DNA from 2 places in the Gluconobacter cerinus genome. Region 1 is predicted to be linked to the other one. Evidence: predicted binding sites of a transcription regulator. Region 1 holds the regulator's gene; the other holds the start of a gene.
The links. Region 1 encodes HrcA, which represses chaperone genes, less so after heat shock. Its sites were predicted from a motif close to GTTNGCACTCNCNNNNNGNGAGTGCNAAC; they were not measured.
Positions count from the first base shown of each region.

Region 2: a site for HrcA is predicted at 1,668-1,696, ahead of M2305_RS02205 (co-chaperone GroES). Genes of this name have one in related genera too.

Region 1 covers NZ_JAOQNM010000001.1:1,164,255-1,171,861, reverse strand. Annotated here, with positions in the region: gene M2305_RS05355 (amidohydrolase family protein) at 1-427, shown strand, start outside; gene M2305_RS05350 (hypothetical protein) at 663-1,124, shown strand; gene rdgB (RdgB/HAM1 family non-canonical purine NTP pyrophosphatase) at 1,102-1,701, opposite strand; gene rph (ribonuclease PH) at 1,701-2,411, opposite strand; gene hrcA (heat-inducible transcriptional repressor HrcA) at 2,495-3,565, shown strand; gene M2305_RS05330 (aldo/keto reductase) at 3,628-4,518, shown strand; gene M2305_RS05325 (penicillin-binding protein 1A) at 4,604-7,222, shown strand; one part of gene prfB (peptide chain release factor 2) at 7,263-7,331, shown strand; one part of gene prfB (peptide chain release factor 2) at 7,333-7,607, shown strand, end outside.
Region 2 covers NZ_JAOQNM010000001.1:477,187-484,793, reverse strand. Annotated here, with positions in the region: gene M2305_RS02220 (SDR family oxidoreductase) at 1-682, opposite strand, end outside; gene M2305_RS02215 (dienelactone hydrolase family protein) at 691-1,365, opposite strand; gene M2305_RS02210 (DUF4169 family protein) at 1,447-1,641, shown strand; gene M2305_RS02205 (co-chaperone GroES) at 1,771-2,061, shown strand; gene groL (chaperonin GroEL) at 2,113-3,750, shown strand; gene M2305_RS02195 (TonB-dependent receptor domain-containing protein) at 4,005-6,956, shown strand; gene M2305_RS02190 (ATP-dependent DNA helicase) at 7,041-7,607, opposite strand, start outside.

The sequences.
Region 1 (7,607 bases):
GCTCTCAGATGCAGACTGGCGTAAACAGACACTTTCCAAGCCGCTTGTCGCGGCTTCGCACACCGCGCTTGCGATTAATCAGAAGAACCTTCTGACGCTTTATCGGGCAGGTGTGAAAGTGGGTTTTGGAACAGACTCAGGCGCTGCTCCGACGCGTTTGCCGGGGTTTGCGGAACATCGCGAACTTGCCTTGACCGTGGAAGCTGGTCTGACACCACTTGAAGCCATTCATCTGGCGACTGGAAATGCCGCTGAACTGCTTGAGCTTGAAGATCGTGGCGTTCTGAAAACAGGGAAGCGGGCAGATCTTCTGATCGTTCGTGGCGCCCCAGACCAAACCATCGCGGATATCGATCAGGTAGATCAGGTGTGGCAGCGGGGTATTCTCGTCAGTCACGGGCCTGTTGTTAGGCATCAGGGGCTCTGACGGGAGTGCATCCTGACGCATATCATTTCGACAAAGTATCTATCGAGCCGTTTTTCTCTGCAGAAGTCTGATTTTATACTGTTACCAGATCTGTTTATGACATAATATTTCTATGAAGCGGGCGGGAATGTAGTGTGGATGAGAGACTGCAGTCTGCTTCATGGAGCTGTCCATGGTCGGGAAAGTGCGTGCTCGATGATGGACAATAAAATCACTGCATACGGCAGGAAAACGCATGTCCTCTTTTGACTACCTTACAAACGATCCCGGCCTTCACCTTGCTTGTGATGATGGATATCTCATCCATCCAGCCCGCTGGCAGGGAAGTCATGCCCTTTTTATTCTTTCCACCCCCATAAAATCACTCTGGCTTCTCTCTCGCAGGCACAGTCAGTCTTGCCCCAGCGAAGAGCGTGGGGTCCTGATCAGGGACATCACTCTTTACGCCGTCAGAGGGGCTCACCGTCTCACATCACATCTTACATTTCCTGAAAGTATGGGATGGGCGTCGAGCGAAGGCGATGATGCCCGCTGGACAGAGGGGCGTGCTCACCTGGAACTCGAAAATGTTCTGGGCAAGGAGACGGGCATGCTGTCTGTGGAGGTCTGTTCAAAAGGGCCCTATCACCTGGAACAGGAGAGTCCGCCGCTCTCCTGTTCGCCGAACGTAGAGCTCAGTCTTCCACACATTCAGTAAGGAAAAGGGTGAGCGCGCGGCCACGGTGACTGATCGCGTTTTTCTCGTGCTCGCCCATTTCTGCGAAGGTCAGGCTTTCGCCTTCGGGTGCAAACATCGGGTCATAGCCGTGGCCATGATCCCCACGGGGAGGCCAGACTGTCTGGCCATGGCATTCCCCAACCACGCAATGTGTTTCGCCGTCTGGCCATGCTAGGCAGAGCGCCGCCACAAACGATGCTGCGTGGTCTGACGTTTCACCCATTTCGCGATGCACACGCTCCATGGCAACGGTCATGTCTTTTGCAGGGCCGCCCCATCGTGCCGAATAAACGCCGGGCTGGCCGCCGAGTGCCGAGACGCAAAAGCCGGAATCATCCGCCAGGGCTGGCAAACCAGATGCACGGGCCGCCGCCAGAGCCTTGATTTCAGCATTGCCCGTAAATGTGTCTGCCGTTTCGTCCGGTTCTGGCAGATTCAGCTCCCCTGCAGACACAACAGTGATGCCGCTTTCTGCAAGCAGGCTGGAGAATTCACGCAGTTTCCCGGCATTGTGGCTTGCCAGAACAATTTTTGACCCACGGGACAGGCGACGCATTACAAAGTCTCCAGTGCGGAAATCTGAGCTTTAAAGAGGGAGGCGGTGCCCAGCTTGGCCAGACGCAGCAGTTCAAAAAACTCGGTTTCCTGAAAGGGGGACGTTTCCGCCGTCCCCTGAATTTCGACGATGCCACCCTCTGCGGTAAGAACAAAGTTCGTGTCGGCCTGAGCGGCACTGTCTTCCACGTAATCCAGGTCCAGCACGGCGCCAGCAGAGGTCAGGCCGCAGGAGACTGCCGCAATTTGTGCTGTCATGACTGAGGACAGATTGGCTTTTTTCAGAGCCATGGAGAGAGCAACCCAGGCGCCGGTAATGGAAGCGCAGCGTGTCCCGCCATCAGCGTTCAGCACATCACAGTCCAGCGTGATGGTCCGTTCTCCCAGCTTCTTCAGATTCACGCAGGCCCGCAGGGATCTTGCAATCAGGCGCTGGATTTCCTGCGTCCGGCCAGACTGCTTGCCCTTGGATGCTTCTCGGTTGCCACGCTGATGGGTTGCGCGCGGAAGCATGCCATACTCGGCCGTAATCCAGCCCTGACCCTTGTTGCGCAAAAATGGCGGGACACGATTTTCGAGAGACGCCGTGCACAGAACTTCCGTTCCACCCACCCGGATAAGTGCTGAACCTTCCGCATGTCGGGCAAAGCCTGTTTCAATGGAAATGGCGCGACCTTCGTCACAGGCGCGTCCGGATGGGCGCTTTGTCATGCGAAAAAATCCTCTCTCAGAACCGAGCCCTGCCTCTACCGCGTTTGACGAGAAGCCTTCCAGCCCCGACATACAGTTTTACCATGATCAGACCTGACCCATCCTTCTTCCGCATGCCGAACTCCTTTGCTTCCGGATTGGGAGAACGGGAAGCTGCGATCCTGCGGGAAATCGTTGAGGAATACGTTGAAACAGGGGAGCCAATCGGCAGTCGCACTCTGGCGCAGCGCTTGAATCTGTCTCTGTCTCCCGCGACGATCCGCAACGTCATGGCAGATCTTGGCCGGGCCGGGCTGTTGTTCAGCCCTCATGTGTCCGCAGGGCGTCTGCCGACCGAGAAAGGCGTTAAACTCTTCGTGGAAGGTCTTCTTCAATTCGGCGCCCTGACTGACGAAGATCGAGCCAGTATCGACAGCCGGCTGGAAATTCATGGCCGGTCCTATCAGGAGACCCTGGCGGAAGCATCGTCCATGCTGTCGGGTCTGTCATCCGCAGCAGGTTTGGTGCTGGCCCCCAAATCTGACGCGACGCTCAAACATATTGAGTTTGTTGCGCTCGGTCCGGGACGTGTTCTTGTGGTGCTCGTCAGTTCAGACGGCCAGGTGGAAAATCGCATCATCGAAACCCCGGCAGGACTGCCGCATTCTGCCCTTGTCGAGGCTGGTAACTATCTTAACGCCCACCTAGGGGATCTGACACTTGGCACTCTGAAAGAGCGTGTCAGCAAGGAAATGGACGTCAACCGCCATGAACTTGACGCTCTGACGGCCAGCGTCATCGAAAGTGGTCTGGCCACATGGGACGCTGATGGCGGAACGCTGTTCGTTCGGGGGCAGGGCAAGCTGCTGGCGGATATCACCGAGATCGAACGCCTGACCACGATCCGTATGTTGTTCGATCACCTCGAAACGCAGGAGACCATGCTTCAGCTCCTGCAACTGGCGGACGCTTCGGAAGGTGTGCGAATCTATATCGGCAGTGAGAGCGGAATGTTTGGAATGTCGGGCGTGTCCATGATCGTCGCGCCAGCCCGCAATGAGGCCCAGAAAATCGTGGGCGCCATTGGCGTCATCGGGCCAACGCGCCTGAATTACGGGCGAATTGTACCCGTCGTGGATTATACGGCCCGGATGGTCGGGCGCCTGCTGGGATAGTGACTGCAACCCTTCCGCCTTTGCGCTGTTGAATCCTGCGTCCATCGGAAAGGAAAGAGTCCATGGCTACGATTGACGCAAAGAAATCCGGTACATTCCTCATTGGTGGTGATCTTAAGGTCCACCGCCTCGGGTTTGGCGCGATGCGCATTACCGGCAAGGGCATTTGGGATGAACCTCCAGACCATGAAGAAGTGGTCCAGACCCTTGAAAGCCTCCCGAAGTTCGGGGTGGATTTTATTGATACAGCGGATTCCTACGGTCCGTTCGTCTCGGAAAACCTGATCCGTGAAGTGCTTTATCCTTACAAAAAGATGGTCATTGCGACGAAGGGCGGCCTGACACGGCATGGTCCAGATATCTGGAAGCCAGTCGGAAATCCGGACTATCTGAGGCAGTGCGTGTTGATGTCCATGCGACGGCTGGGCGTGGAGCACATTGATCTCTGGCAGCTGCATCGGATTGGACCAGACTGCCCGGCAGAAAAGCAGTTCGAGGCAATTGCCAAATTCCGCGAAGAAGGCCTGATCCGGCACGTGGGTCTGTCGGAAGTGAGCGTGAAGGACATCAAGCTCGCGCAGAAATACTTCCCGGTCTCGACGGTTCAGAACCGCTTCAATCTTGTGGACCGTAAGTCCGAAGATGTTCTGGATTTCTGTACCAAGGAAAACATCGGTTTCATTCCCTGGGCGCCTCTGGCTGCCGGAGAACTGGCCAAGCCCGGTACGGACATGAACAAGATCGCGCATAGGCATCATGCAGATGCAGGGCAGATTGCTCTGGCGTGGCTCCTGAAAAGATCACCGGTCATGTTGCCCATTCCGGGGACCGGAAGCAGAGCCCATCTGGCCTCTAATGTTCGGGCAGCATCCTTGAATCTCAACGATGAAGAGTTTGCTACTCTGAATCGACAGGGTGAAGAGGTGTGGAAGAAATCCGCTGCCGGATCATAACGATCACGAGCCGCCGTAAACTGTCACAAAATGACCCTTTTCAGTGGGGGCGACGAACGGCTCGTTTCAGTGCTATGCAGTTTGTATGACGCGCCGTTCCATTCGCTCCCGTAATCCGCAGGACCCCAGGGCCAGTGTGCCCCGCGGGCCCCGTTTCCGCCGTTTCCGTCAGTCTCTTGCCATCGTCGCCGGTGTCGGGCTGGTCGGTGTTGCGGGTGCGGGTATCTTGGGTTGGACCACCTACGCCAAACTCGTGGCTGATCTGCCAAGTGTGGACAGCCTGAGGGCCTATCAGCCCCCGACCGTCAGTCGCATCTATGCGTCTGATGATCGCCTGATGGCTCAGCTTGCCAATGAGCGACGTATTTTCGTTCCGCTGGAAGCGATTCCGGATCGGGTAAAGCGCGCCTTCCTCGCAACGGAAGATCACAATTTCTACACCCATGGTGGTGTGGATGTAATGGCCATTGCCCGGGCAGGCGTAACGGACGTTTTTGCCCGCCATGGGCGCCGTGCTGTCGGTGCGTCCACCATTACGCAGCAGGTTGCGCGTGGGATGCTGCTTAACAGCAATGCCCGCACACTTGATCGTAAAATCAAGGAAGCCCTGCTTGCCGTAAAAATGGAGCAGGTGCTTTCCAAGGATAAGATTCTTGAGATCTATCTGAACTGGGCGGATCTGGGGAACGGCTCTTTTGGTGTCGCCGCCGCGGCCCAGACCTATTTCAACAAGCCTCTCGACCAGCTGAATGATGCAGAAGCCGCGTCACTGGCGGCCCTTCCGAAGTCACCGACACACTACAATCCGTTCCTTCATCCTGACGCAGCCTTGATGCGCCGGAATCTTGTTCTGGATCTGATGGCCGATAACGGTGTCATTTCCCGCGAGCAGGCTCAGGAAGACAAGAAGGAGCCACTGGTCCCGCAGAAGAAGCAGCGGTTTGGACCTTTGCCGGATTCAGAATGGTTTGGGGCCGAGGTCCGGCGTCAGCTCATCAGCTTGTATGGTCAGGATCGCGCTCTTCAAGGCGGCCTTGAAGTTCATACCAGTCTGGATCAGCCCCTTCAGGTATCAGCGACGAAGCTGCTGCATGAAGGTCTGATGGATTACGATCGAAGCCGCGGCGGTTGGCGTGGTCCGGTCATCCATCTTGATGGCATTGACGCAGAAGGTTGGGAAGAAAATCTCGATAAGGTCTCCGGTCCAGCCGGAATGCTAAGGGAGTGGCGTCTGGGCGTCATTCTTCCTGGCGGAACTCATGTTGGCTGGAATGAGGAAGGCCAAGCGAAGACTGGTCCTCTTCTGGCAACAGACATCGCGTGGGCACGTCGGATGCACCCGCTTCGTGCTGGGGATGTCATCATGATTGAACCGCAGGAAAGTGGCTCCGTTGCCCTGCGTCAGATTCCGCAGGTTGAAGGCGCTGTCGTGACGATGGATGTCCATACAGGCCGTGTTCTGGCGATGGTTGGTGGATGGTCGTTCCACGAAAGTCAGTTCAACCGCGCAACGCAGGCTCTGCGTCAGCCGGGCTCTTCCTTCAAGCCGTTTGTGTATCTTGCGGCCATGGAGCAGGGTATTTCTCCGTCCGAGAAGTTTGATGACTCCCCTGTCTCATATGGCGACTGGCATCCCAAGAACTACGAACACGACAATTGGGGCCCGACCACTCTGCACGATGCCCTGCGTGAAAGCCGGAACCTGGTGACTATCCGGGTGGCCGCCCATCTGGGCATGAAGGCTGTTGCAGATACTGCCATCAAGGCGGGGCTGGTGGATGAAATGCCGCATGTGTTGCCTGCTGCTCTTGGTGCCGTCGAGACAACGGTCCTCAAGGAAACAGCAGCCTACGCAACCATTGCAAACGGCGGTCATGTAGTGTCGCCGACACTGGTGGATGACGTTCAGGATCGTCTGGGCAATATCATCTGGCGTGCGCCAGGTCTGGCGTTGGGAACAACGTTGCAGGCTCCCCCAGCTCCACCGGCGGCCGATCCTTCATCCCCCACGATTGCTCCGGTCACGCCTGAAGTTGGTGCAACACCTGCGCCGCCAGCAGCTCCCGTTGCCGGGAGCATTTCGGTTCCCTCCATTACAGACAGCCGTCCCGTGCTCGCCAGTGAAGCCAGCTCCTATCAGATCGTAGCCATGCTGAAAGACGTCATTGCGAACGGCACAGGTCGCATGGCGGGGGCTGGGATTGACCGTCCCATCGCGGGGAAGACCGGCACCAGTCAGGATTTCCATGATGCCTGGTTTGCTGGCTTTTCGCCGGATATCGTCACGATCGTCTGGGTCGGTTTCGATACGCCACAAACGCTCGGACGGAATGCTGATGGTGCCCGTATTGCCGGCCCGATCTGGAACAAGATCATGAAGGTGGCGCTCGCCAACCGGCCGAAGCTGGATTTCCGTGTTCCGGCCGATATCACGCTGGCGTCCTACAACACCGGCCGTATCACTGCGACTGACGGCTTCAAGGCTGATCAGGTTCCGGGTGCGTCGGTGGCTCTGCATGGCTTCGGTGCTGGTACGGAAGCCCTGACAGCGGCAGATACCGGTGCGGATGCCGTTATTTCGGATTCCGAGAGCGATATGACAGACACCAGCGCGCCGAGTGTTGGGTCTTCCCCGAATGCCAAGCCTCAGGCCCAGAAACCTGCTGCATCGGATGGTGACATTGGTGTAGGCGGCCTGTACTGAGGGCAGCCAAACCACCTTATATATAAGTGGAGTATTTATAATGTCGGCTGAGACCGAAGCCCTCTCCGAACAGATCAAGCAGTCGGTGGCACTGCTGAGGAGGCATCTTTAACTGGGATGTCGCCACAACACGCCTCGCGGAACTGAACCACCGCGCGGAAGACCCAGACCTTTGGAATGATTCTGACGCTGCCCAGAAGCTGATGCGCGAGCGAACCATGCTCGCCAATCAGATTGAGGGCGTTGAACAGATCGAACAAGACGTTGAAGGCACGCTGGAACTTGTCGAGCTCGCAGAAATGGAGAACGACACGGATCTGGTGCAGGAGGCCATCGCGACGTTGCGTGGGCTGGCAGCCGACGTGCACAAGCGCGAAATCGAAAG
Region 2 (7,607 bases), 690 kb from region 1:
GTGAGATGGCGAAAGCGATGGCCCTCGCCACGGATTCCGCCGGAATTGCAATCTTGTAGAACGCTTCAACATGCTGACGACTTTCAGTGTCGCCGCTGCCCGTTTTGAGTTCGCTTTCCACTGCGCCCGGCTCGATGGATGTAACGCGAAACGCGTTGCCAGCCTCCTGCCGGAGGCCATCGCTGATGGCCCGCACGGCAAACTTCGTTCCTGAATAGACGCTGCCTCCAGGGGCGAAGACCTTAATCCCGGCAACCGAGGACAGGTTGATGACATGGCCCGATTTCTGACGCTCAAAGATCGGTAGTGCTGCGGCGATGCCGTACAGAACGCCTTTGATGTTGATGTCGATCATCCGGTCCCACTCGTCGACCATCAGTCGTTTCATGGGGGCAATCGCCATCAGCCCGGCATTGTTCACGAGGACATCAAGACGTCCGAAGTCCTGCTCAACGGCTTTTACAACGTCCGCAACGTTCTGGCGGTTCGTGACATCCAGTGTGTAGGCCCGTGCTGTCTGGCCAAGTGCTTCGAGCTCCGAGACAATTTCGTCCAGCCGGTCCCGGCGCCGGGCGGCGATAGCAACGTAAGCCCCTCGTGCTGCGAGATAACGCGCGGTTGCTTCACCGAGGCCGCTGCTGCCGCCTGTAATGAGAACAATTTTTCCTGCAATGCCTTCCATGTCAGGCCTCACGCACGCTTGATGTGGTGCTTCAGAAACGCGACGCTCCGGCTCCAGGCCAGATCACGGGCGTCCTGATTGAAACTGGAGCGTTCGGGGCATCCAAAGCCATGCCCGGCCTGATCATAGAGGAAGACCTCGACTTCCGGCCGGCTTGCGCGAATTTTCTGAACGTCGCCTGGTGGAATAGACGCATCTTCTCCGCCGAAATGGAGCTGCGTCGGGCAGTGCGGGGCTGTGTCACAATGGTTGGCAATACCGCCACCATACCATCCCACGGCGGCATTAAAGTGGTGCGTCCGTGTCGCAGCAAGCCAGGCGATTAGGCCGCCCCAGCAGAAGCCGATAATCCCGACTGGGCGGTGACCATCATCCTGTCTCAGTTTTTGAGCGCAGGCTTCCAGATCCTGCTGGATCAGATCTGGAGAAATGCCGCTTCGAAATTCCAGCCCTTCCTTCAGGCCTGCCTCGTTGTACGCCAGAACCGTGTGGGGTTTGACGCGGTCAAAGAGGGCAGGGGCGAGAACATGGAAGCCCTGCTGAGCCAGATCAGAGCAGACGTCCCTGATGTGCCCGGTCAGGCCAAAAATTTCCTGCACGACGACAATGGAGCGTGTGGACTCGGGGGAGCCCGTCTCCCATGCCTCGAATTCGTGGCCGTCTGCCGCTGTGAGGCGGATCATGTGGCCCTCGGTCTTTTCTTGGGAATGCTTGTGGTCCATTGATTTCTGTCCAGTCTCTGTAACGCCGGAAAGGCAGATGCCATGAGCGACGTCATCAATCTCCGTCGGGAACGCAAACGCCGCAAGTCCGTAGAGGATGCGAAGGAAGCTGAGACCAATCGTCGTCTTCATGGCCGGACGAAAGGCCAGAAAATGGCGGATATGCTGGAGAAAAGGCGTTCCGAAGCCCTGTTGGACGGAAAGAAATTTTTTTCTGCCGAGGGCGATGGTTCTTGACGAAAACGGGTGGCGGCACTACCTCTCTTGGCACTCTCGATATGGGAGTGCCAACTGCGCTGCAGTAATTGAGCGCGTAACCCGGCCGCGTCGCTTTGTAGAAGGGCACGGCCTAAAATGGAGCGATCCATGACGACATTTCGTCCCCTGCATGACCGCGTTGTAGTCCGTCGCCTGACCGGTGAAGAAAAGACCGCTGGCGGCATCATCATCCCTGACACCGCCAAGGACAAGCCGACCGAAGGCGAGATCGTTTCCGTAGGCCCGGGCGCCCGGAACGAGCAGGGCCAGATCGTGGCTCTCGACGTCAAGGCAGGCGACAAGGTGCTGTTCGGCAAGTGGTCCGGCACCGAGGTGAAGATCAACGGTGAAGAACTGCTGATCATGAAAGAGAGCGACATCATGGGTGTGATCGGCTGAAAAGCCGTCCCCGTTTCCTCTCGTTAAAAACCTCAACAGGAGATTAAGAACATGGCTGCCAAGGAAGTTAAGTTTGGTGCCGACGCCCGCGACCGTATGCTGCGTGGCGTTGATATTCTCGCAAATGCCGTCAAGGTAACGCTGGGCCCGAAGGGTCGTAACGTTGTTCTCGACAAGAGCTTCGGCGCACCGCGCATCACCAAGGACGGTGTGTCTGTCGCCAAGGAAATCGAACTGGCTGACAAGTTCGAGAACATGGGCGCTCAGATGGTACGCGAAGTTGCGTCCCGTACGAACGATCTGGCTGGTGACGGCACGACGACGTCCACAGTTCTTGCTCAGGCAATCATCCGTGAAGGTGCCAAGGCTGTTGCAGCTGGCATGAACCCGATGGACCTGAAGCGCGGCATCGACAAGGCTGTCCTCGTCGTTGTTGAAGAGCTGAAGAAGAACAGCAAGAAGATGACCTCCCCGGAGGAAATCGCTCAGGTCGGTACGATCTCTTCCAACGGTGAGCGTGAAATCGGTGAGATGATCTCCTCTGCCATGCAGAAGGTCGGCTCCGAGGGCGTCATCACGGTTGAAGAAGCCAAGGGCCTGCACACGGAACTCGACGTTGTCGAGGGCATGCAGTTCGACCGCGGCTACATCTCCCCGTACTTCGTGACGAACCCGGAGAAGATGACGGCTGATCTCGATGCGCCGTACATCCTGATCCATGAAAAGAAGCTGTCTTCGCTTCAGCCAATGCTGCCGCTACTCGAGAGCGTTGTGCAGTCCGGCCGTCCGCTGATGATCATCGCTGAAGACGTCGATGGCGAAGCACTTGCTACGCTGGTCGTGAACAAGCTGCGTGGTGGCCTGAAGATCGCTGCCGTCAAGGCTCCGGGCTTCGGTGACCGTCGCAAGGCCATGCTGGAAGACATCGCAATCCTGACGGGTGGCCAGGTTATTTCCGAAGACATCGGGATCAAGCTGGAATCCGTTACTCTCGACATGCTGGGCCGCGCCAAGAAGGTTCACATCGAGAAGGAAAACACCACGATCGTTGAAGGCGCTGGCAACAGCGACGACATCAAGGGTCGTTGCAACCAGATCCGCGCTCAGGTTGAAGAAACAACCTCTGACTACGATCGTGAGAAGCTTCAGGAGCGTCTTGCAAAGCTGGCTGGTGGCGTTGCCGTCATCCGCGTCGGTGGCAGCAGTGAAGTTGAGGTGAAGGAGCGCAAGGATCGCGTTGACGACGCTCTGCACGCAACCCGCGCAGCTGTCGAAGAAGGTATCGTCCCGGGTGGTGGTACGGCTCTTGCCCGCGCTTCCGTTGCTCTGAAGGGTCTGACCTTCGATAACGACGATCAGCGGATCGGTGGCGAGATCGTTCGCAAGGCGCTTCAGACGCCGCTGCGTCAGATCGCTGAGAACGCTGGTGAAGACGGCGCCGTGATCGCTGGCAAGGTGCTCGAGAACGACACCTACAACTTCGGCTTTGATGCTCAGAACGCTGAGTACAAGGACCTGGTTGGCGCAGGCATTATCGACCCGACGAAGGTTGTCCGTACGGCTCTGCAGGATGCCGCTTCGGTTGGTGGTCTGTTGATCACGACGGAAGCCATGGTTGCCGAGCGCCCTGAGAAGAAGGCTCCGGCTGCTCCAGGTGGCATGGGCGGCATGGGCGACATGGATTTCTGATCCAACGCTTCAGATTCCCCGGTTTTAAAAAGCTGGGGAATATGTCGAATAATTACAAAAAAAGCCGTCTCACCTCAGGGTGGGGCGGCTTTTTTTTGACTTGTTTTGATATGCGTCCGACACATATGTGACCCTTATGCAACGCTTGTCACAAAACCATCACGGAGCGATCGTACTCGCTGGAAGTTGGGGTGACACTTTCGCAATGAAATGTCTAAAGGACGTCACTGCCTTTAGAAGGATTTCGTCTTATTATGATCGTATCGCGTCGCAATATGCTACTTTGCGCGTCGGTTATGGGTGTGGGTGCGCTGTCAGGCGCGGCACAGGCCGCAACAACCGATCACGCTAAAACCACGTCCTCACATGTGCGCCACAAGACTGTGACACATAGTCCGGTGCGTTCTGCTGCGACGCCTGCAACGACAGCTCCGGTTGCTGCAACCCGTCAGGTTGCCGCTCCGCAGTATGCTGCGCCTGTTGCGGTCAGCAATACACGTGCTCTGCGTTCCATCGATTCCAATCGATCCGAGAACGTTGTGGTAACGGGTTCGGCGCTCAGCACGTCGAACAACTCCAATGCCAATCCGGTCCAGATCGTGACCAGCAAGCAGATTGAGCAGACGGGTGCCACCACGATTGGTGACTACCTGCAGCGTCTGCCGTCCATGGGTTCGGGTGGAACGACAAACAGCCAGACCAATGGTACGGGCGGTTCCTCCTGCATGGATCTGCGTAACCTTGGACAGAACCGCGTTCTGGTTCTGGTCGACGGCAAGCGTGCTGCCATCAATGGCAACAACAGCTGCTTCGACATGAACACGATCAACGTTCATCAGGTTGCCAGCATTGAAATCCTGAAGGATGGCGGTTCCGAGCTGTACGGTGCTGACGCTGTTTCCGGCGTTATTAACATCAAGCTCCGTCATGACCTCAATGACGCCAACCTCACGGTTCGTGGCGGCATCGGAACGGATCATGGCGACGGCCAGACAGGCATGATCTCCGGCTACAAGGGCTGGAACTTCGATCATGGCAAGGGCAACGTAACGCTCTTCGGGTCTTACATGACCTCGAGCGGCATCAAGCAGGCTAACCGCTCCTGGGCGACCCCGGTTCAGGGTAACGACCCTATCAACCCGGCCAATCTTTCCTTTGGTTCGGGCTATCCGACGGGTGGTCTCTTCCAGACCAGCACCGGTAACTATGTTGGTAGTGAGAGCGGCGCCCTGCGCACCTTCACGAAGGCTGATCGTTACAACTATGGTGCTGACCAGAACCTGACGAACTCCCTGACGAACGGGACGCTGTCGTTTGATGCTCACTATGACATCAACCGCCACTTCACGCCGTACCTGAACTTCAACTACGCCCATCGTAATTCGTCCACGACGATGGCGCCGATCCCCGTTGCCGGCAGCATCTATCCGTCCACGCTGCCGACCGCGCTGTATGTTCCGGAGAACTATCCTGGAAATACGCTGGGTGAAGACGCCTACATGTCCAAGCGTATGGGTGAGTGGGGCAACCGCCGCAGCGAAACGGCCACCGATACGTACACGGGTATTGCTGGTGTAAAGGGTGAAATCACCCACGGCTGGAATTACGATCTGTCCTACACTTACGGCTGGAACCAGGTCATGTCCCAGACGTCTGGCGTTGGTAACTACTCCAAGCTTCTACAGACATACGGCTTGCAGCAGGACACCCCGGGTGATTCCGACAGTACGCTGAGCTACAATCCGTCTGTTTGTAATGCTGCTGCAGGTTGCGTTCTGTCGAACCCGTTCGGCAAGCTTTCACCGGAAGCCGCAGCCTATTCCAACTACACGTCGCACGATCACTATTACTACCAGCTTCGTGACCTGAACCTGCGCATCAACAACAACCATGTTGTTCACATGCCATGGAACAACGGTGGCGACCTGGGTCTTGCGCTCGGTATGGAACACCGTGGCGAGCAGCTTGCCTATCACCCGGATGCACTGGTTGAATCCGGCCAGACGCTGACGAACTCTGCGTCCTACACCGGCGGTGGCTTCAATGTTTCCGAAGGCTACATCGAAGGCAAGGCAACGCTGCTGCATAACGCTTTCCTCGCCAAGGATCTGACGATCGACGGTCAGGGTCGTTACTCTGCCTACAATACGTTTGGTGGCACGAAGAACTGGAAGGTCTCCATCAACTGGGCACCGATTCAGGACATCCGCTTCCGCGCAACACTCGGCACGTCCTATCGTCAGCCGAACGTGTATGAGCTGTATGGTGGTCAGTCCCTGGGTTACGCTTCAGCGACCGATCCGTGTGATTCCGTACAGGCCGCATCCTACGGTGCGCAGTCTCCTGTCGTAGCAGCTAACTGTGCGCGTCAGGGCATCAACAGCAGCACGTTCTCGTCCAACTTCTCTGGACAGGCACCGACGCTGTATGGCGGTAACGCGAAGCTGCGTCCTGAAACGGGCCGGACCTACACGATCGGTACGGTGATCACGCCGCGCTGGATCCCGGGTCTGTCTGCGTCCGTTGAATACTGGCACTACACGCTCAAGAACATGATCACGTACCTGAGCAGCCAGTACATCATGGACCAGTGCTATACGGGCACGAACACGTCTTACTGTGATCGTATTACCCGTGTTGCAAGCACCGGGCAGCTGAATGCTGTGACGTCCATGTATGACAACATTGGTGGCCTGAAGACGAGCGGTATCGACTTCGACCTCGACTACCGTATCCGTGTCACGCAGCACGATGTCCTGACGCTGTCCAACAACTTCCAGCAGCTCGTCAGCTACCTGCAGCAGAACGAAGCTGGCGGTCAGTGGTACAACTATGCCGGTCGCATGATGTATCAAACCGGCAATGGCAACCCGCGCGTTCGTGATTACGCAACGGTTGGCTGGCAGCATGGTGCGTTCGGCGTGACGTACATGATGCAGTACATGGGCGGCATGGTCTGGAACGACGGCACGACAGATCTGAAGCGTGCCAACGGTTATGGCCGTACCAGCACCCCGGGCATCTTCTCTCATGATGTGACGGTGTCCTATCGCTGGAAGAGCTGGAACTTCGAGGGTGGTGTGAACAACCTTCTCGACAAGAAGCCGCCGTTTGTTGCCAGCGCAACGGACAACAGTGCAGCCGCGCTGTACGGCAACCTCTACATGGGACGTTACGTCTTCCTGCAGGCAGGCGTGAACTTCTGATCCTCGGGTTTTCCGGGAACATGAAAAAGGCGGTGGAATTTCCACCGCCTTTTTTTATGTTTCACTGTCTTCGAAATGGTTGGATCAGGACGGAGTGAGAAACTCCGCAATATCACTGATGGTCTCTGCCAGACTGAGGCGCCGGACTTCGACACCTGCGGGGAAGGCAGAGAGAAGGCGTGAGGGCATTCTGCGATCGAGCATCACAAAAACACCCCTGTCATCACCTTTCCGGATCAGGCGGCCGAAAGCCTGTCTCAAGCGCATTCTGGTAATGCGATCATCATAATCACCGGGCCGTCCTTCCGAGAGAAGGCGGCGTCGCTCGCGATGCAAAATATCGGGGCGGGGCCAGGGGGTCTTTTCAAACACCACCATACGTAAGGCTTCCCCCGGCACGTCCACCCCGTCCCGCATGGCGTCGGTACCCAGTAAGCAGCTGTGGGTTTCCGTGCGGAAGACATCGACGAGTGTTGCGTTATCCATGGCATCAACGTGCTGGGCATATACTGGGAAGCCCTGAGCCTCCAGCGGCTCGTTAATGCGCCGATGGACCTCGCGCAGACGGCGGATTGCCGTGAAAAGCCCAAGAGCTCCTCCGCCCGCTGCTTCGAAGAGTGCCCGAAATGCATGGGCAAGAGACGCGATTTC